One region of the Massilia sp. UYP11 genome, then DNA from elsewhere that is predicted to be linked to it. Evidence: predicted binding sites of a transcription regulator. Region 1 holds the regulator's gene; the other holds the start of a gene.
What was found. The regulator LexA, encoded in region 1, represses DNA repair genes until DNA is damaged. The targets are predictions, from matches to a motif close to ACTGTATNNNNATACAGT.
Positions count from the first base shown of each region.

Region 1 (10,125 bases):
GATCCGATCCTGCCCGAGAAGAAGCGCGCCCGGCGCCGCCTCGTCGGCGCCATCGCCCTGGTACTGGCGGCCGTCGTCGCGCTGCCGATGCTGCTCGATTCCGAACCCAAGCCGCTCGCCACCGACATCGCCATCCACATTCCGGACAAGGACAAGGCGGCCCCGCTGCCGGTGCCGTCCGAGCAGGTGGCGCCGTCGGCCAGCGTCGACAGCGACGAAGAGATCATCGAGCCAGGCGCGGCGGCGCCGGCCAGCGGCCCTGCGGCCGACGCTTCCGCAACCGCCGCACCGGTAACGGCCCCGGCGGCCCCGGCGGCCAGCGAACCGCCGCCGATGCGCATGCTGGAGCCGGCCGCGCCGCCGACACCGGCGCCGATGCCCGAGCCGGTGAGGCCAAAGGCCGAATCGAAGCCCGAACCGAAGCCCGAACCCAGGTCGGCGCCGACACCCGAGAAGAAACCCGAGCCAGTGAAAAAACCGGCCGAGACGCATCCGAAGGCCGAGCAGGTCGCCAAGCCCGCGCCGAAGGACGACGCCGCGCGCGCCATGGCCATCCTCGAAGGCAAGGCGGCCGAGCCGCAGAAGGCGCAAGGCCCGGCGCCGCGCTTCGTGGTGCAGGTCGCGGCCCTGGCCAGCCAGGAAAAGGTCACCGAATTGCAGGAGCGCCTGCGCGGCGCCGGCATCGCATCGTTCACCCAGAAGTCGGGCGAGCTGATCCGGGTGCGGATCGGTCCGTTCAGCAAGGAAGAAGCCGAGAAAGTGCGCGCCAGGCTGGGCGGCATTGGCCTGTCCGGCACCATGGTACCGCTCTGACCCTGACCGAACAGCGTGACGATTTTTGATTATCTGGTGCTGTTCGTGCTGATCGCCTCGGTGGTCATCAGCACCCTGCGCGGCCTGGTCAAGGAAATCCTGTCGCTGCTGGGCTGGATCGTCGCCTTCGTGGTGGCCAATGCCTACGGCGCGCAGCTCGCGCCCTTGCTGCCGGAAGTGATTCCCGGCGCCACGGCGCGCCTGATCGTGGCCTTCATCGCGCTGTTCCTGGGCGTGCGTATCCTGATGGGCCTGCTGTCGCTGGCGATCGGGGCTCTGGTGGAAGCCACCGGCCTCTCGCTGGCGGACCGCGGCCTTGGCGGCTTGTTCGGATTGGCGCGCGGCATTGTAATCGTGCTGGCCGGCGTCATATTGTGTGGGATGACGGACATTCCAAAGCAGGCGTTCTGGCAACAGGCGCTGTTGTCGCCGATCGCCGAGACCGGCGCCCGTACCGTCGAGCCCTTCCTGCCCGCTGCCATGGCGCAGCACGTGAATTTTTGACCAGCATTCCTCAGTCGTAGAAATTTTTCTGTAATCAAGCACTCAAGCTTTTAGGAGCACACCATGTGTGGCATCGTCGGCGTCGTCTCTCACTCTCCCGTCAACCAGTTGCTGTATGACGCACTGCTGCTGCTGCAGCACCGCGGCCAGGATGCGGCGGGCATTGCGACCAATCACAGCAGCATGTTCTCGATGTTCAAGGCCAATGGCCTGGTCCGGGACGTGTTCCGCACCCGCAATATGCGTTCGCTGCAGGGCAACACGGGCATCGGCCACTGCCGCTACCCGACCGCCGGCTCGTCGAGCGAGGAAGAAGCGCAGCCGTTCTACGTCAATGCGCCGTTCGGCATCACGCTGGCCCACAACGGCAACCTGACCAACCAGGTCCAGCTCAAGGACGAGCTGTACCGCAACGACCGCCGCCACATCAACACCGATTCCGACTCCGAGGTGCTGCTCAATGTGCTGGCCCACGAAATCCAGGAAGCGGCCGACGGCTTCTCGCTCGACGCCGACGCCGTGTTCAAGGCGGTCGCCGCCGTGCACCGCCGCGTGCGCGGCGCCTACGCCGTGGTGTCGCAGATCGCCGGCCACGGCATGCTCGCTTTCCGCGATCCGTTCGGCATCCGCCCGTTGTGCCTGGGCGTGAACGAGACCGAGCAGGGCGTCGAGTACCTGGTGGCCAGCGAATCGGTCGCGCTGGAAGGCCTGGGCTTTCGCTTCGTGCGCGACATCGCGCCGGGCGAAGCGATCTTCATCGATGAAAACAACCAGCTGCACGAGCGCCAGTGCGCCGAGAATCCGTCGCTCAACCCGTGCGCCTTCGAATTCGTCTACCTGGCCCGTCCGGATTCCGTGATCGACGGCGCCTCGGTGTACGCCACCCGCCTGCGCATGGGCGAGTACCTGGCCGACAAGGTCGGGCGCGAGATCCCGGTCGACGAGATCGACGTCGTGATGCCGATTCCCGATTCCTCGCGCCCGGCCGCGATCCAGCTGGCGTTGAAACTCGGCGTGGAATACCGCGAAGGCTTCATCAAGAACCGCTACATCGGCCGCACCTTCATCATGCCGGGGCAAGGGATGCGCAAGAAGTCGGTGCGCCAGAAACTGAACGCCATCAGCTCCGAGTTCAAGGACAAGAACGTGCTGCTGGTCGACGACTCGATCGTGCGCGGCACCACCAGCCGCGAAATCGTGCAGATGGCGCGCGAAGCGGGCGCGCGCAAGGTGTTCTTCGCCTCGGCCGCGCCGCCGGTGCTGTACCCGAACGTGTACGGCATCGACATGCCGACCCGCGACGAGCTGATCGCCCACGGCCGCACGGTCGAGGAAGTGTGCCGCGAGATCACGGCCGACCGCTTGGTGTACCAGGACGTCGATGCGCTCAAGCGCGCGATCTCGGATGTCAATCCCGAGCTGAAGAATTTCGAGGCATCGTGCTTCGATGGCGTCTATGTCACCGGTGACGTGACCCCCGAGTACCTGGACCGCCAGGAATCGGCGCGCCACAATCCGACGTCGAAGGATGCCGAGGACAAGGTGCGCACCCTGCTCAACCTGAACCCGCCGGTGGCGGCCGAATAAGGCCAGGAAAAACCATGTCGGACAAGCCAAGCTACGGTTTCACCACCACTATATTGCACAACGATCGCCGCAAGACGATCGAGCAGGGTTCGCTGCACAAGCCGGTGCACACCTCGGTCGCCTTCGGCTATGCCGACGCACGCCAGCTGGCATCGGTGTTCCAGGGCAAGGAGCCGGGCTTTCGCTACGGCCGCCAGGGCAACCCGACGGTGTCGGCGCTGGAAGACAAGATCAGCAAGATGGAAGACGGCGTCGCCACACTGTGCTTCGGCACCGGGATGGCGGCGATCGGCGCGCTGTTCCAGGCGCTGCTCAAGGCCGGCGACCACATCGTGTCGTCGAGTTTTCTGTTCGGTAATACCAACAGCCTGTGGCAGACGGTGGCGGGCCAGGGCGTCGACGTTGCCTTCGTCGACGCCACCGACGTGGCCCAGGTGGAAGCGGCGCTGACGCCGGATACCCGCATGGTGTTCGTCGAGACCATCGCCAATCCGCGCACGCAAGTGGCGGACCTGGCCCGCATCGGCGAACTGTGCCGCGCGCGCGGCATCCTGTACGTGGTCGACAACACGATGACCACGCCCTGGCTGTTCCGTCCCAAGGACGTGCATGCGGGCCTGGTGGTCAATTCGTTGACCAAGTCGATCGGCGGCCATGGCATCGCACTGGGCGGCGCGCTGACCGACACGGGCCTGTTCGACTGGGCCGCGTACCCGAACATCGCCCCGAACTTCAGGAAGCAGACGGCAAGTGCGCAGGGTATGGCCCAGCTGCGCGCCAAGGCGCTGCGCGACTTCGGCGCCGCGCTGGGGCCGGAAGCGGCGCACCACATCGCGGTCGGCGCCGAAACGCTGGCCCTGCGCATGGAGCGTACCTGTGCCAACGCGCTGGCCCTGGCGACGATGCTGGAAGCCGACGAGCGCGTCGCCGCCGTCTATTATCCGGGCCTGGCCTCGCATCCGCAGCACGCGATCGTCGCGTCGCTGTTCCGCTCGGGCGGCTCGTTGCTGAGCTTCGAGCTGAAACCAGACATCGACCCGTTCGATGTCCTGAACCGCCTCGAATTGGCGATCCCGGCCTCGAACCTGGGCGACAACCGCACCCTGGTGATTCCGGTCGCGCACACGATCTTCTTTGAAATGGGCCCCGAGCGGCGCGCCAGCATGGGCATCGCCGAAGGCTTGATCCGGGTGTCGGTGGGCATCGAAGACACCGCCGACCTGGTCGGCGACTTCCGCCAGGCGCTGGACGCGTAAAGCCGGGTAAAACTGTCTTGATGCGGCCGGCAACTTGCCGGCCTTGTCACATTCGCGATTGAGCCCAGCCGTAAAACACGGCTATCATGGACCTTTACCAGCCCAGCCTGACGGTATGCCCATGAAACGATTCCTGTCCTGCCTGTCCCTCGCGGTGTTGTGCGCAACCGGCGGCGGCGCCTACGCCGGCGAGCTCGAGGACGCCAACGCCCTGTTCGAGAAAAAAGACTATGCGGGCGCGCTCAAGCTGTACACCAGGCTGGCCAATGCCGGCAATTCACAGGCCCAGCAGCAGCTGGGCCAGATGTACTGGTATGGCGAAGCCGGCGCGGTCGACGAAGCCAGGGCGAAGGAGTGGTTCGAGAAGTCGGCCGCCAAGGGCAACAAGATCGCCGCCGACTCGCTCGTGATCATGCAGCAGCGCGCCCTTCGTCGCGCCGAGATCGATTACTGGATCAAGGGTTACGATGGCGCCGACCTGCAGTCGGGCGAGTACCGCTGCCCGGCGCCGCGCATTCCGGCGGTGTCGAAGATCAACGAAGAGATCGAGCGCGTGAACAAGGCCGTGACCGGCTGGCAGGATTGCTACAACAAGATGGTGACCAACCTGAACGCGCAGTCGCCGCTGACCCGCCGCATCCCGCCCGACGTCGCCAAACTGATGAACAAGCAGGAAACCGAGGCCGCGACCGCCTACCTGGAGGGGGTGCGCCAGAACATCGCCGAGGGAGCGAAAGTCAATTCGAAGATGGTACTGGCCGATTTCGCCGCATGGCGCCGCGCGACCGAAGCGTTCGTGGACCAGCACAATGCGGTGATCAACAAGGCCAAGCAGTAGAGACCGCCCATAAACGTCGTTCCCGCGAAGGCGGGAACCCAAGTCCTCAGCGCCGCCACGATGGATGGACGTGGCCGGCAGCGCATGCGAACCGAGGTTCCCACCTGCGCGGGAACGACGCGCTCACGGAGATGATGTGTATCGAGATCAGTTCCAGCTGCGCATCAACCCCACCGCCAGCCCCTCGAGCGCGAACTCTTCGTCGGGCCTGACTTGGATCACCTTGAAGTCGGGGTTCTCGGGCAACAGTTCGACCAGGTCGCCCGTCTTGCGGTAGCGTTTGACGGTGACTTCCTCGCCCAGGCGGGCGACGACGATCTGGCCGTTCTTGGCGCTGTCGATTTTCTTGACCGCCAGGAAGTCGCCATCCATGATGCCGGCGTCGCGCATCGACCAGCCTTTCACCTTGAGCAGAAAGTCGGGCCGCGCCGCGAACATCGCGGTGTCGACGTTATAGGTCGCTTCGACGTGTTCTTGCGCCAGGATCGGATTGCCGGCGGCGACGCGGCCGACCAGCGGCAGCGACATCAGCGACGGCGGCGGCATGGGAATCTGCTGGGCGCTGGCGCCGACGAGGCGGATGCCGCGCGAGGTGCCCGGCGAAATCTCGATCGCGCCCTTGCGCGCCAGCGCTTGCAGGTGTTCTTCGGCCGCATTGGCCGAGCGAAAGCCCAGTTCGGCCGCGATTTCGGCGCGGGTCGGAGGGAAGCCCGTGTTCTCGATCGCTTCCTTGATCAGGTTCAGGATCTGTTCTTGCCTTGCAGTGAGCTTGAGCATAACTGTGTAATGGTTGCCGTGTGTAAATGCCGTGGTTGGATGCGATGTTGCAGCAACGGGTTGTAGCAGTAGACTGTATTTTTGTACAGTATTCCGTCATACGCAAGGGATATACACGAAAAAGCGCAAAAAAAGCGCGCTCATCGTAAAAAGTACGGATTTTGCAAGCGTAAATGTCGAGTGAGCCTGGCGCCGGCTTAAAGCGCTTGACGGCCATGTTCCCAATTTGCCCATTTCACGCTATACTAGCTGGCTGTTCCCTTCCCACACTCGTCTTGACGCCGAGGTGGGCATTTATGTAAAACGTCCTCAAGGAGTAATGCATGCGTCATTATGAAATCGTTTTTATCGTCCATCCGGACCAGAGCGAGCAAGTCCCGGCGATGATCGAGCGTTACAAGACCACGGTGACCAGCCGCGGCGGTAACATCCATCGCGTGGAAGACTGGGGCCGCCGTCAGATGGCTTACCAGATCCAGAAGCTGCCAAAAGCCCACTACATCTGCCTGAACATCGAGTGCGACAACGAGACCCTGGTCGAGCTGGAAACCGCATTCAAGTTCAATGATGCCGTTCTGCGTCATCTGACCGTCAAGATGAAGAAAGCAGAAACCGCACCGTCGCCGATGATGAAATCGGTGCAGCGCGAAGACGCAGCCAAGAGCCACCGTGCAGAAGCCGCTGCTCCTGCAGCTGCTGCTCCAGCCGCTGCCGCTGCTTAAGATTTTTTCCAGGAATTCGTAACAAGCAGTAGTAGAACCGGGTGAATCAGCTCCAGCTCGTGGCGACCATCGCCGAGCGTGATGTCCTGCGCTACACCCCGGCCGGTGTGCCGATCGTTTCAGCCGTCCTGATGCACAGTTCGCATCAACGAGAGGCAGGGATCGATCGCCTGGTCGAGTTCGAAGTCCCCGCGTTTGCCGCGGGCGAGATTTCGGGCAGGTTTGGCAGCGCCGAGCTCGGCGCCAGCTACCGCTTCGATGGCTTCCTCGCACGGAAAAATCGCAACAGCAAAGCCCTGGTGTTTCACATCATTGATTTCAGTGCCGCCTAGTTCGGCAATTTAGATATACAGGAGCCTCAAATGGCATTCGGTAAAAAGTTCGACAAAAACAAAGCTAAAGAAAAACTCAAGCGCAAGCAGCAGAACCCGCTGTTCAAGCGCAAGAAGTTCTGCCGCTTCACCGCCGCTGGCGTTGAGCAGGTTGACTACAAAGACGTCGACACCCTGAAGGACTTCGTCCAGGAAAACGGCAAGATCATGCCAGCACGTCTGACCGGCACCAAGGCGCACTACCAGCGTCAGGTCGACACCGCCATCAAGCGCGCCCGTTACCTGGCGCTGCTGCCGTACACCGACCTGCACCACGGTTAATCGTCGGTCACGACAGTCAGATATCCTGGAGATAAAACATGCAAGTTATTCTGTTGGAAAAAGTTATCAACGTCGGCAACCTGGGCGACGTCGTCAAAGTCAAGGATGGTTACGCACGTAACTTCCTGATCCCGCAAAAGATGGCCCGCCGCGCTACCGCTGGCGCCGTCGCCGAGTTCGAAGCCAAGCGCGCCGAACTGGAAAAAGCAGCCGCCGAGAAACTGGCAGCCGCCCAAACCCAGGGCGACAAGCTGAGCGGCCTGACCGTCACCATCGGCCAGAAGGCCGGCGTCGACGGCCGTCTGTTCGGTTCGGTCACCAACGCGGACATCGCCGAGGCGCTGACCAAGCAGGGCTTCCCGGTCGAAAAAGCTGCCGTTCGCATGCCGACCGGCCCGCTGAAGACCACCGGCGAATTCCCGGTTGCAGTCGCCCTGCACACCGACGTCGTGTCGGAAATCATCATCGCTGTCGTAGGCGAAGCTGCCTGAGCGAATGCTGGATTGACGTAAAAGCAGTGCACGAAAAAGCCGGGATCTCCCGGCTTTTTTGCTTCTGAAACTCACCAATTATGACAGCCGTGTGACAGGAGAAGGTATAATGCCGCCCATGAACGCAGCACCCTCAGACCCGCAGATCGAAGCCCTGCGCATCCCCCCGCATTCCATCGAAGCAGAGCAATCCGTCATCGGCGGGCTGCTGCGCGATAACGCCGCCTGGGACCGCATCGCCGACTTCATGCATGCGGAAGACTTCTACCGTTACGATCACCGCATCATTTTCGAACAGATGGTCCGCCTGATCAACGCCGGCAAGCCGGCCGACGTGATCACGGTCTATGAAGCCTGCAACCAGCTCGGCAAGGCCGAGGAAGTGGGGGGCTTGCAATACCTGAACGCGATGGCGCAGAACACGCCGTCGGCCGCCAATATCCGCCGCTACGCCGAGATCGTGCGCGACCGCGGCATCCTGCGCCAGCTGATCACCGTCGCCGACGAGATTTCCGGCAATGCCTTCAATCCGCAGGGCAAGGAAGTCAAGCAGATGCTGGACGAGGCGGAGTCAAAAATCTTCGCCATCGCCGAACAGGGCGCCAGGGGCGCCCAGGGCTGGCTCGCGGTGCAGCCGCTGCTGACCCAGGTGGTCGAGCGCATCGACGAACTGTACTCGCGCGAGAACCAGGGCGAGATCACGGGCGTGCCGACCGGATTCATCGACCTCGACCGGATGACCTCCGGCCTGCAGCCGGGCGACCTGGTCATCGTCGCCGGCCGTCCGTCGATGGGCAAGACCGCATTCTCGGTGAACATCGGCGAGAACGTCGCGATCGAGGCCGGCCTGCCGGTCGCCGTGTTCTCGATGGAGATGGGCGGCACCCAGCTGGCCATGCGTATGCTCGGCTCGGTCGGGCAGCTCGACCAGCACCGCCTGCGTACCGGCCGCCTGCACGACGAGGACTGGCCGCGCCTGACGCACGCCATCCAGAAGATGAACGACGCCCAGCTGTACATCGACGAAACGCCCGCGTTGAACCCGATCGAGATGCGCGCGCGGGCCCGCCGCCTGGCGCGCCAGTGCGGCAAGCTCGGCCTGATTATCGTCGACTACCTGCAGTTGATGCAGGGTTCGAAGGCGGGCGACAACCGCGCCTCCGAGATCTCGGAGATCTCGCGCTCGCTCAAGGGCCTGGCCAAAGAGCTGCAGTGCCCCGTGATCGCGCTGTCGCAGCTGAACCGCTCGCTGGAACAACGTCCCAACAAGCGTCCCGTGATGTCCGACCTGCGCGAATCCGGCGCTATCGAGCAGGATGCGGACGTGATCATCTTCCTGTACCGCGACGAAGTCTACAACCCGGATTCGCCGGACAAGGGCACCGCCGAGATCATCATCGGCAAGCAGCGTAATGGCCCGATCGGAGCGATTCGCCTGACCTGGATTGGCCAATACACCAAGTTTGGCAATTACAGCGGCAACCTGTCGGTCTACCAGGGCGACTAAGATTCTACGCCGCATACCGCGGCCGGCGTCACGCCGCATACCAAGCCGTCGCTTTTCCCGGAGCGTCGGCAAATACCGAGAGAAAAACGGAGAAAAATAATGTTTGGACGCTTTTTGCCTAAAGAAGGCAATTTCTTTGAACTGTTCAACCAGCACGCGGCCTTGTGCGTGAAGGGTGCCCATGAAATGGTCGGCCTGATGACCAATTTCGACGATCTGGAAACCCGCACCCATGCGGTCGAAACGATCGAAAAGCAGGCCGACAAGATCACCTACGCCACGGTCGACCTGCTGCACAAGACCTTCATTACTCCCCTTGATCGCGACGACATCCACAAGCTGATCACGCGCATGGACGACATCCTGGACATGATGGAAGACGCGGCCCAGACCGTGTCGCTGTACGACCTGCACGCGGTCACGCCGGAAGCGAAACGCCTGGCCGAGCTGTGCCTGTCGTGCTGCCTGAAGGTGCAGGAAGCGGTGTCGATGCTGCACGATATGGACAACGCGCCGAAGATCGTCGCCATCTGCGAAGAGATCGACCGCTTCGAGTCGGACGCCGACCACGTGATGCGCGCCGCCATGTCCAAGCTGTTCCGCGACGAGCCGGACGTGCGCAACCTGATCAAGATGAAGGCGATCTACGAGATCCTGGAAACCGTGACCGACCGCTGCGAAGACGTGGCCAACATCATCGAAGGCATCATCGTCGAGAACGCGTAAGCGTCGTTCGAGCGGAACAACCATGGATACTCTCAACATCAGCATTTACGTGCTGGGCGGGCTGGTGGTGCTGGCACTCGTCTTCGACTTCATGAACGGCTTCCACGATTCGGCGAACTCGATCGCCACCGTCGTGTCGACCGGCGTCCTGAAGCCGCAGCATGCCGTCGCGATGGCCGCCTTCTTCAACTTCATCGCGATCTTCGTGGTCAACATGAAGGTGGCGCAGACCATCGGCAAGGGCACCATCG
Region 1 covers NZ_JBNDJE010000003.1:441,179-451,303, reverse strand. Annotated here, with positions in the region: gene ABIB38_RS08700 (SPOR domain-containing protein) at 1-813, shown strand, start outside; gene ABIB38_RS08695 (CvpA family protein) at 829-1,317, shown strand; gene purF (amidophosphoribosyltransferase) at 1,381-2,904, shown strand; gene ABIB38_RS08685 (cystathionine gamma-synthase family protein) at 2,919-4,160, shown strand; gene ABIB38_RS08680 (tetratricopeptide repeat protein) at 4,282-4,998, shown strand; gene lexA (transcriptional repressor LexA) at 5,146-5,775, opposite strand; gene rpsF (30S ribosomal protein S6) at 6,099-6,497, shown strand; gene priB (primosomal replication protein N) at 6,539-6,829, shown strand; gene rpsR (30S ribosomal protein S18) at 6,860-7,150, shown strand; gene rplI (50S ribosomal protein L9) at 7,189-7,641, shown strand; gene ABIB38_RS08650 (replicative DNA helicase) at 7,751-9,148, shown strand; gene ABIB38_RS08645 (DUF47 domain-containing protein) at 9,248-9,874, shown strand; gene ABIB38_RS08640 (inorganic phosphate transporter) at 9,897-10,125, shown strand, end outside.

Region 2 (10,125 bases), on a different contig from region 1:
GTTCCGCCAATTAGTACTTCGGCAAATTCAGCAAGAAGTTGGGGCCTGTCTAGTTGAGACTTGAAATGCTGTTGATTCGACTTTATGAAATCTACAAACAACCCTACAGCTCTGCAAAGCTCACGCTGCCATGCCAAAGAACGGCTACTAGCGTTTTCAAGGATATATTTAACTAAAGGCAGCATCGGGTCGCTGCTGCCGTCGTCGTCGGTCAGAATATATAAGACATATATTCTTCGACTAGGCTGGGCGGGTCGTTTTATTAGTGTGCTGGCAACGGTATGGTAGCGTGCGGTTTCTCGTCGGATCATCAGGGGCAAACATAAGGTTTATGACTTGGTTTTATTTTCAGGCATACAAGCCGTGTAAAAACCATCGCGCATCATTGGCGCGTTCCAGATAGATCCAGTAACAACTTCCATCATTTCCCTGAGCAATGAAGTAATCTCGGGAAGCAGATTGCTCACTCCACCAACCAGCTTCTATTCGCTCCGGGCCGCGAATTATTTTAAGCGGACTACCATAAAATGGTCGCTCATTACGCACTAGTAGCGCAATAGGCTTTGGCAATAAGAAAAATGGTCGATTATTGGCAACGAATTCTGTATTAGCCTTGATTGGTTTGGTTGTCGCGGATGCCCAGGCATTGTAGACCTCTGGAAGATAATCTTCAACGTTATTAGGGGTTAATACATTTTCGTGACCGAGTCGTGCAGTCAATAGCTCAAGAAGTCGATGATAATCTTCTAGCGAGCCACCAGGCTCGGGGAAAAGGGATTCATTTGTTGGGTGGGCGGCTTCGGTCTGTACCGCTTCTAGGTAGAGGCCAATTACAGGCGCGGTAAGTTGAATCTTCGGGAGACGTTCTTTTAGAAGCCGAATTAGGTGTCCTTCGTCCCAAGCGGGCTCTGCCAAAATTATCTCAATCTTTGTAGGCGCTATTGCGGCGCGACCGCGTTCGTGTTCAAGAAGGAAGACGCAAACTCGGACTGCTCGTTGCAAGGACTTTAGCCAACCAACTAACTGGAGGATCAGACTGGTTCCGCTGTGGAGCAACGCCCCGGCGTGCTCGACGCGATCACAGAGCTCTACGCGTGCTTTGAACTGTAGTGGCGGCTTGATCCAGTCAAATATTTCCGGTTCTTCGCCGTATGCTCGATCAAGCGCGTAGATTAATTCCTTGCTAGTTCGACGCAAAAGGCCGGCTCTGGGCAGTCTACGGAGCGCACCAATCTGCTCTGCCCCAATGTCATTAAGCCAGTTCCTATAGGGAGCAGCCTTTGGAAGTAGATTGCAAGGCAACATGCTCAGCCGGTGGTGCAAGGTTCTTATCGATAATGTTCGGCGACGTAGAGTAAATCCGTCTTGGCGCCTACTTCTTGCGAGCAACCAGGCGCCTTCTGCTGTCGGGGCAGTACCGATTTGCGACGTAAAGCCGAGTGAGCTAAGAATGCCGGAGACGCGCAGGGAGAGCGAATGTGGTCCTTTAAATAACGTGAGGCTTGCACTAACGTCCAATAGAACCGAGAAATCTTCCTGGAAATCGATTTCCGGAGTGAACTGCATTAGCGCGGTTGTAATAGCGTGAAGCGCCTGGTTCTCCTTTTCTGGCGATCGATCTAGAGTTGTTGCCGTAGGGGCGAGAGCCGATACGCTATCGCGGCGCATGCGTAAGCGTATGCCGCACTGCGCTGCCTCGAAGCTCATCGCCAGTACCACTCCTTGGTCGATAACGACAAACTGCCCAGGTTCAGACCAACGCGGGCGTAGTGCTTCTAGTGGCAATGAAGGTAGATGGACGCTTAACAGGAGTTTCATAATCTTTGTCCAGTGACCGGCGACCCACAGGCATATTCGTCAACGAAATAAAAAAAGGGTTTTCACAGGAAGGTCCTCTTCGTTTGACAATATCAACAGAAAGTCCACCATGAATAGGACGAAGTGCTATGCGTAACGGTGATGGCGAAGCGTTCGCTGCAGCTGAGATAGGCCGCATAAGCCAAAACCATGTATCAGTGGTTTGGGCGGCGAGGTTCAGCCGCCGAAGTGTTTCAGGTCGAATATCTGTTTGCCAAAGTATGACGGCACCGCAATTTCCGCTTTTAAGAGTTCGCTCGGTAGCCCATAGGGCATCTGATGAACTCTTTGGACGGAGCCATAACAAATTTCGTTCATTCACTTGCCAAGCACGGCAGGCCATAAGATGGGGATGATAAGGTGGCTGGATAAGCACCACTCGTTGCGAAGATGATAAGGGGGATAGCATAGGTTGTAGCAATTGCATTTCCCCGATACCGTTTTGCTGCACAAGTAGTTCGATAAGCGCCGACCTCGGCCACCCTCTATCCGGTAGTTCTTTGTCGAGCAGATCGTGCCCAGTGGTTTGGACAGTCGATCGTGCGATCGCTAACTCGCTTGCACGCCATACGTCACGTAGAACTGACTGGGGCACTTTCCCAGTCTTTTGAGCAACATTGGTAGGTGATGTAAGCATATATGAGTTTTGTACTGTATATTTGTACAGTATAAATTGTGAATGGATGAAAGTGCAAGGTGGTTTTTTGGGCTACTGGCTGGCAGTTGTATGCGCTCGGGAAAATGGCTGCATAGCCGGGCCGGCCGCTGTGGCAAGGATGCTTGCACTTTAGGAGTTTAACTAAACGCAATACCTACTGGGGAACACCGTGGCCAGGAATTACTTGGTTGCGCAGGACCAGGAGCGTGCCTTGTACTGGGTCTATCAGGAGCGGGTTGCCAAGGCAGCTGAAGACTCGGAACCACACTGATTCCTCCATAGGCTGTTTGAAGAACGGGTCCATCTGTCCTTCCAGCGGCGAACTTTCGACCCTCTGGCTGCCGCAGTGGTCTGGTGTTCCGCGTAACGGGCTCGCCGTCCCGGCACAGTCACTTGAAGGTGCATCCGGCAACAAGCTGCTCAGGCTGTCTGTCCTATCTGTTTCACTGTGCGGCCGAAGATCGCGGCCGCCCCATCAAGGATGCGGCGCACTGCCGGGTGGCTCTCTCGCCGTTCGACCGACACGGCATAGAAATGCTCGACGATGGCGTCGATCGTGCCAATGGCTTCCAGCGCGTTTTCCTCACACACGATATCGGCCAGCACTGTAGGCGCCACGATGAACCCGGTACCGGCGCGGGCGAAGGACTTCAACAGCGCTCCGTCGTCGAATTCACCCACTACGATGGGACGCAACTCGTTGCTCTCGAACCAGCTGCTGAGCTGACTGTGGATGGCGGCGTCCTGCCCCGGCAGCAGGAAAGGCGCATTTTTCAGGCGCTGCGGGAAGGAGCCCGGCCAAGCTCTGCACAGGTCGGGGTGGCCCATTACAGTAAGCGTGCTCGAACCGAGCAGGTGAGTGTAGCCGCGGATCGCACCTCCTGGTGGCAGGCCCTTGTCGGCGATGATGAGGTCGAGCTGGTGTGCCGTGAGTGCAATCATCAAGTCGTCGAAGTGCCCTTCCTTGCAAATCAGGCGCATTCCCAATCCTGCCCCCTGCGCCGGCTGCAGAAGGCGGAAGATCATGGTCTTTGCGATCATGTCGCAAATGCCGATTCGCAGCGTTTCCGCGGCGAATGCCCCTCGCCGCATCGCTTGTTCCAGCTCATTGCCCATGTCAAAGATCTGCGTGGTATAGCGCAACACGGTTTTGCCCGCCTCGGTCAGTTTGGCCTTCCCCCACCACGACGGACGCTTTCGATAGGTATGATGTTCCTATCGGAGGTATTACATGGCACGTGAAAGACGGTTGTTCTCAGAAGAGTTTAAGCGCGAAGCAGTCAAGCTGGTAGGCCAGCCTGGCGCGAGCAAGGCGGCAATAGCCCGCGACCTTGGCATCGGTGCTAATTTGCTGGGTCGGTGGTGCAGAGATGCCCACGTCGGTGCAGAGGTCGCAGTCGGGCGTGAGAAGGTATCGGCCCAGGAATACGAGCGCATGCGGCGCGAGCTGGCGAAGGTCAAGACGGAGCGCGACATATTAAAAAAGGCGCTCGGCTACTTCGCAGCCGACCTCAAGTGAAATACGGCTTCATCGCCAAATATCGAACCATCTGGCCAACACGGACGATGTGCCGTCTGCTCGGCGTATCGAGCAGTGGCTTCTACGACTGGCTCGGCCGGCCAGCAAGTGCCCATGAACGCGAGAACGCCCAGCTCCTCAACGCAATCAAGCACAGCCACGAAGCCAGCGATGGCACATACGGTTCGCCACGCGTAGTGCGAGACCTTATCGATGCTGGTTTCTCTTGCAGCGAGAACCGTGTGGCACGACTGATGAAAGCTGCTGGCATCAAGGCCCGTCACAAGCGGCGCCGCGCGCCAGGCCAGCTTGACTCACCAGTGCATGCCATCGCGCCGAACCTGCTGGACCGGCAGTTTGAAGCGACAGGCCCAAACCAGAAATGGGCAGCCGACTTCACTTACGTGTGGACGGGCGAAGGCTGGCTGTTTGTCGCTGTCGTGCTGGACCTGTACTCGCGGCGCGTGGTGGGCTGGTCGATGCAACCGACAATGACCGCACAGCTGGTAATGGACGCTCTGCTGATGGCCATCTTCCGCCGTGGCCGGCCTCGCGCTGTGGTGCATCATTCGGACCAAGGTTCCCAATACACGAGCGAGGATTTCCAGCGCCTGCTCGAATCACACGGCATTGTTTGCAGCATGAGCCGTCGCGGAAACTGCTGGGACAACGCTGCAATGGAGAGCTTCTTCTCGACGCTCAAGACTGAGCGCCTGAGCAAAAAGCATTACCGGACCAGGGATGATTTACGCGCAGACGTGTTCGATTACATAGAAAGGTTCTACAATCCACGCCGGCGTCATTCCACTATCGGCTATCTCAGCCCGGTACAGTTTGAAAATCTAAAATGCGCCTAACGGAAGTGTCCGTATCGATGGGGGAAGGCCAGTTCGAGCCCCCGGCCTCTCTTCTGAAACAATGCCTCGCCTAACTGGGCTTCCAGGACCTGCAACTGCATGCTGATTGCCTGCGCCGTTACATGCAGCTGCTCGGCCGCCCGCGCAACCGTACCATTGGTAGCAACCGTTTGGAAATAGTAGAGGTGCTTATAGTTGATCATGCAATCCTCAGAAAAATTGATGTTTTAGTAAAGATTAATTGATTTTACTTTAAGCTTTGGCGCTTCTATAGTGACCTTACAATCACTTTGATGAGGTCACCATGCATACCTATCCCGCTAACAGTCCCGCAGCAATCAGCCGACTACTGGCCCTCACTATGATCGTTGACGGCCACATCAGCCCGTCCGAGGTGCGCACCATGCATCATGCCAAGTTCCTGCAACAGGTAAAGGTCGACGACGACACATTCGACCATACCCTGCGCGAATTGTGCGAAGACCTGCTCAACAACGCCGCCAACCGCTGCGCGGGCATTGTCGAGATTGATCCGGTCTTGCTGGACAGCCTGATGCTTGAGGTTCAGGAACCGCTGCTGCAGATCTGCCTGTGGAAGACCATGGCTGACATCGTCCAGGCGGACGGCCGCGTCGATGGCCGCGAAATGACCCTGGTACGGCGCGCGGCCAGAGCTTGGTTCGGCCACGACCAGGCCAGGGACTACTCTCCTGCCGACACCTTGGCAGGATGAGGCAGGTCGCCGCAGGCGCAGTCTCGGCCTAACCGGAGCACCACCGGCGCCATGTCCGTTACCATCGCGCGCCGTCCCGACACGATGAGTTTTATAATCGGCTGCACAGCGGCAGTTACCGGACATTGCCGGCCCTGCCTGAAAAGGAGACGTGATGATGGATGTACTCTTGTTCTTGTTCGGGCTGGTGCTCCTCGTCGTTGGCGCGGAAGCTTTGGTACGCGGTGCTTCCCGTCTTGCACTCTCGGTCGGCATTTCGCCCCTCGTGGTCGGACTTACCGTGGTGGCGTTCGGTACCAGTGCACCGGAGTTAGCTGTCAGCGTTCAGTCGGCGATCGCCGGCCGCGCTGACCTGGCGCTGGGCAATGTTGTGGGTAGCAACATCTTCAACGTCCTGTTCATCCTCGGCGTTTCCGCCCTGATCGTGCCGCTGCTCGTGGCGCGCCAGTTAGTGCGCCAGGAAGTGCCGGTCATGATCGGCGTCTCGCTGCTACTGCTTGCACTGGCACTGGATGGGCGCCTCGGCCGTGGCGACGGTGCCCTGCTGCTGGGCCTGTTAGTCGTCTATACCGCGTTCTTAATCTACCAGTCGCGTCGCCAAAATCAGGGCGGCGATGTAGGCTTGCCCGATGAGGCGCTTGCATCCTCCCCAGGTTGGGAGAGCCGCCCTGCGGCGCAGCTGCTACTCATTGCCGCCGGGCTCGGTTCTTTGGTGTTGGGCGCCACTTGGCTGGTGGACTCGGCGGTCCGCTTCGCGCAGTACCTCGGAGTCAGCGAACTGGTCATTGGCTTGACCATCGTTGCGGCCGGCACTTCGCTTCCAGAGGTGGCCACTTCCATCATCGCGGCGCTGCGGGGCCAGCGCGATATCGCGGTCGGCAATGTGGTAGGGAGCAACGTATTCAATATCCTCGGCGTATTGGGTCTGTCGTCCGTGGTGAGCCAGACAGGGATAGCGGTCGCCCCTTCGGTGCTCGCATTTGACCTGCCGGTCATGATCGCTGTGGCGCTCGCCTGTCTGCCAATATTTTTCACAGGGAACCTGATTGCCCGCTGGGAAGGTGCCCTGTTCCTCGGGCTGTATGCTGCTTACATGGCTTACGTGCTACTGGCAGCGGGGCAGCATGACGCGTTGCAGCCCTACAGCGCCATCATGGTGACGGCGGTGCTGCCGCTGGTCGCCGTGACGCTGGCGGTCGTCGCCTGGCGCGAGTGGCAGAGCAGGCAAATGAATCCGGGTTCTCCCGGATAGGAAACGACATGGTGCAGACAGCGCTCCCGGCGGCGTCGCAGCCGTTATGGATCCGCGCGGCCTGGCTGCTGCCGTTGGCGTTGCTGCCGGCGGTGGCTGGCCTGCCGGGCGAACCAGCAAGCTGGTCCGTGCCGTGGGTGGCGCCGCTTGGCGTCCGCCTAGGTTTCGCCGCCGATGGACTCGCGCGCCTGTTCCTGCTGCTCGTGTGCGCCGTCGGCGCGGCCGTGCTCGCCTATACCCCCGGCTACCTGCGCGGCCATACCCGGCTCGGCCAATTGATGTGCCTGCTGATCGCATTCACCCTGGCCATGATTGGGGCAATCCTGGCTGACGACCTGCTGCTGCTGTTGCTGTTCTGGGAGGCGACCAGTGTGCTGTCCTTTCTGCTGGTGGGCTTCGAACACGATAGCCAGGACAGTCGCGACAGCGCGCGTCAGGCGCTGCTGGTCACCGGTGCCGGCGGGCTGGCCCTCCTTGCCGGGATCGTCCTGATACTGCTGGCCGCGCCCGGGCTGCGGCTGAGCGACCTGGCACACCTCGATCCCGCCGTGCTTGAGGATGCCCGCTTCCAGGCGGGGGTGGCGCTGGTGCTGGCTGGCGCCATGACCAAGTCGGCCCAGTTCCCTTTCCACTTCTGGCTGCCGGGCGCAATGGCCGCACCGACGCCAGTCTCGGCCTATTTGCACTCGGCCACGATGGTTAACCTCGGGGTGTATGTGATGGCCCGCTTCGACGAGGCAATGGGCGCGATTCCCTGGTGGGAAGTAACGCTCCTGTCGATCGGCACGATCACCGCCTTGTGGGGCGCCGTCCAAGCCCCCCGCGAGCGAGACCTGAAACGCATCCTTGCATGGTCCACCGTCTCCGCGCTGGGTACGCTGACCGTGCTCATCGGCCTGCCTAACGAACTGGGCGCATTGGCCTTTGTCGCCTTTCTGCTGGCCCATGCGCTGTACAAGGCGCCGCTGTTCTTCGTGGCCGGCAACGTCGACCACGCCACCGGAACGCGCATGATTGACCGGCTGCGCGGACTGCGACATGGCATGCCCGCAACCGCGCTGGCGGCCCTGTTGGCGGGCCTGTCGATGGCCGGTTTGCCGGCCACGGTCGGTTTTGTCGCCAAGGACACTATCAAGGCCGCCAAGGAAGTAAGTGAGATTCTGTGGATAGTCGAAGGCGCCAGCCTGCTGGTGAGCATGGTTGGCGTGGCAGTCGCCAGCGTGGCGGTGTTACGTATCTTCTTTGGTCGCCCTACCCATCCAGCAGGCCACGCGCCGCACGAGGGCGGATGGCGGCTCGCGCTCCCGCCACTGACGCTCGCCAGCATAGGCATCGCGCTCGGGCTGTTCCCTGCGCTGGCCGAACCGCTGGTGACGGATGCAGCCCGGATGATCTCCCCAGCGCTGACGCGCTCCGATGCGTCTCTGGAAACCGAATGGCTGCTCCGCATCGAGAGCTTTGCCGTCGTCTGGGCGGTTGGGGCGATAGTGTACGCAGGGTGGAATCCCCTATACCGGATACTCGACCGACTGCGTTTCCTCGACAGCGCCGGCCCCGCTGCCGCTTACGGCGCCGCGCTGCACGGCCTGAAGCACGCGGCTGGCGTGCTGGCGCGCGGCCTGCAGGCGCGGCGCCTGAGCCGCTATCTGCTCACAACGGTTGCCGCCACGGTGTTGCTGTCCGCGCCTTGGGCATTCGGCCTGAACTTTCAGCCGCCCGCAGCGATCAAGGTCGACGGCGCCGGGGCGCTGGTGGGATGCGCCACCGCCATCCTGGGGGCCGTACTGGCTGTGCGTGCTCGCGACACGCTCCAGCGACTGCTTGGCGCCGGCGCTGTCGGCGCCGGTAGCGCCCTTGTTTTCCTGTTCCAGGGCGCGCCCGACCTGGCCCTGACTCAACTCGCTGTGGAGACGGTCTTCGTGGTGGTGGCCGCGGTCGCGTTGCGCCGCTACCGCCAGCAGCAGGGCGCCGGCGCGGGTGTGGGGCGGGCCAACGCCTGGCGGGCTGGCGTCGCGCTGGCCTTCGGCCTGCTGCTCGGCGCCGTGCTGCTGGCGCTGTCCGGCCGGCCGCTCGACCCCGCCATGGCGGATTACTTCCTCGCGCAGAGCGTGCCATACGCGCATGGACGCAATGTGGTCAATGTCATCATTGTCGACTTTCGCGGCTTGGACACGCTTGGCGAGATCGCAGTGGTCATGTTCGCGGCCCTGGCGGCGTGGCCGCTGGCGCGCCGCCTGCCGCTCAGGAGAAAAGGTTTATGAATGCGGAGCGCTCGATCGTGCTGGAAACCACCGTGTCCTTCCTTTACTGGATTATGCTGGGCGCAGCCCTGTGGCTGCTGCTGCGCGGGCACAATGCGCCCGGAGGCGGCTTCGTCGCCGCGCTGGTGGCGGTAGCAGCGACAGCCGCCCATGCGATGGTGTTCGGCGTAGCAGCCGCGCGCGCCCGGATGCCGTTCAGTCCGCTGACCCTGAGCGCCCTCGGGTTAGTCCTGGCGGTGGTCAGCGGCCTGCCGGCGCTGGCTCTCGGGCAGGCTTTCCTCACCCATTGGTGGGGCGAGCTCGCTGTAGGCTCAATGGCGCTCAAGCTCTCCACTGTGCTGCTGTTCGACCTCGGTGTGGCGCTGTGCGTATGGGGTGCGCTGGGCGGATTCTGCCTCCGGCTACTGGGGAGCTTGCGATGATCGAGTGGGCGATTGCGGCGAGCGTGACCCTTGTGGCGGCAGCCGGCCTGTATCTGGCGAGCTCGCGCGACGTGGTGTCGATCTCGGTGGGGCTGGCTTTGCTCGGTTCAGCAGTAAACCTGTTTGTCTTCGCGGCCGGCCGCATCGGCCAGGCGGCGCCACCGCTCATTGCGCCAGGCGCGGCGGCGCCGCTGGCGGCAGTGGCCAACCCGGTGCCGCAAGCACTGGTACTGACGGCGATCGTGATCGGTTTCGCCTTTGCCTGCTTTGGCATCGCCCTGGCGTTGGCGCTGGCCGCGCACGACAGCCGCGCCGACGCCGACGCGCTGGAACAGGCTGAACCGCCGCCGCGCCCGGACGGCGAGCCTGGGGAGATACCATGAATGGTGTGCTCGTTGCCGCACCGGTGCTGGTGCCGCTGCTCACGGCCGCGCTGACGGTCGCGCTGGCCCGGCGCCCGCGCCGCCAGCGTGCAGCCAGCGCGGTCGGCGCACTGCTGCTCCTGCTGTGCTGCGCTGCGCTGCTGTACGGCTCCATCGGAGGCATAGTGCTGACGGCGCGCTTCG
Region 2 covers NZ_JBNDJE010000005.1:64,482-74,606, forward strand. Annotated here, with positions in the region: gene gmtY (gamma-mobile-trio recombinase GmtY) at 1-311, opposite strand, end outside; gene ABIB38_RS10760 (Y-family DNA polymerase) at 349-1,818, opposite strand; gene imuA (translesion DNA synthesis-associated protein ImuA) at 1,751-2,494, opposite strand; gene ABIB38_RS10770 (LysR substrate-binding domain-containing protein) at 2,936-3,661, opposite strand; one part of gene ABIB38_RS10775 (IS3 family transposase) at 3,747-4,005, shown strand; one part of gene ABIB38_RS10775 (IS3 family transposase) at 4,005-4,891, shown strand; gene ABIB38_RS10780 (LysR family transcriptional regulator) at 4,888-5,094, opposite strand; gene ABIB38_RS10785 (TerB family tellurite resistance protein) at 5,196-5,624, shown strand; gene ABIB38_RS10790 (calcium/sodium antiporter) at 5,779-6,876, shown strand; gene mbhE (hydrogen gas-evolving membrane-bound hydrogenase subunit E) at 6,885-9,137, shown strand; gene ABIB38_RS10800 (MnhB domain-containing protein) at 9,134-9,559, shown strand; gene ABIB38_RS10805 (NADH-quinone oxidoreductase subunit K) at 9,556-9,942, shown strand; gene ABIB38_RS10810 (complex I subunit 5 family protein) at 9,939-10,125, shown strand, end outside.
Region 2: imuA (translesion DNA synthesis-associated protein ImuA) is a predicted target of LexA. The motif match lies at 2,508-2,525, and genes of this name have one in related genera.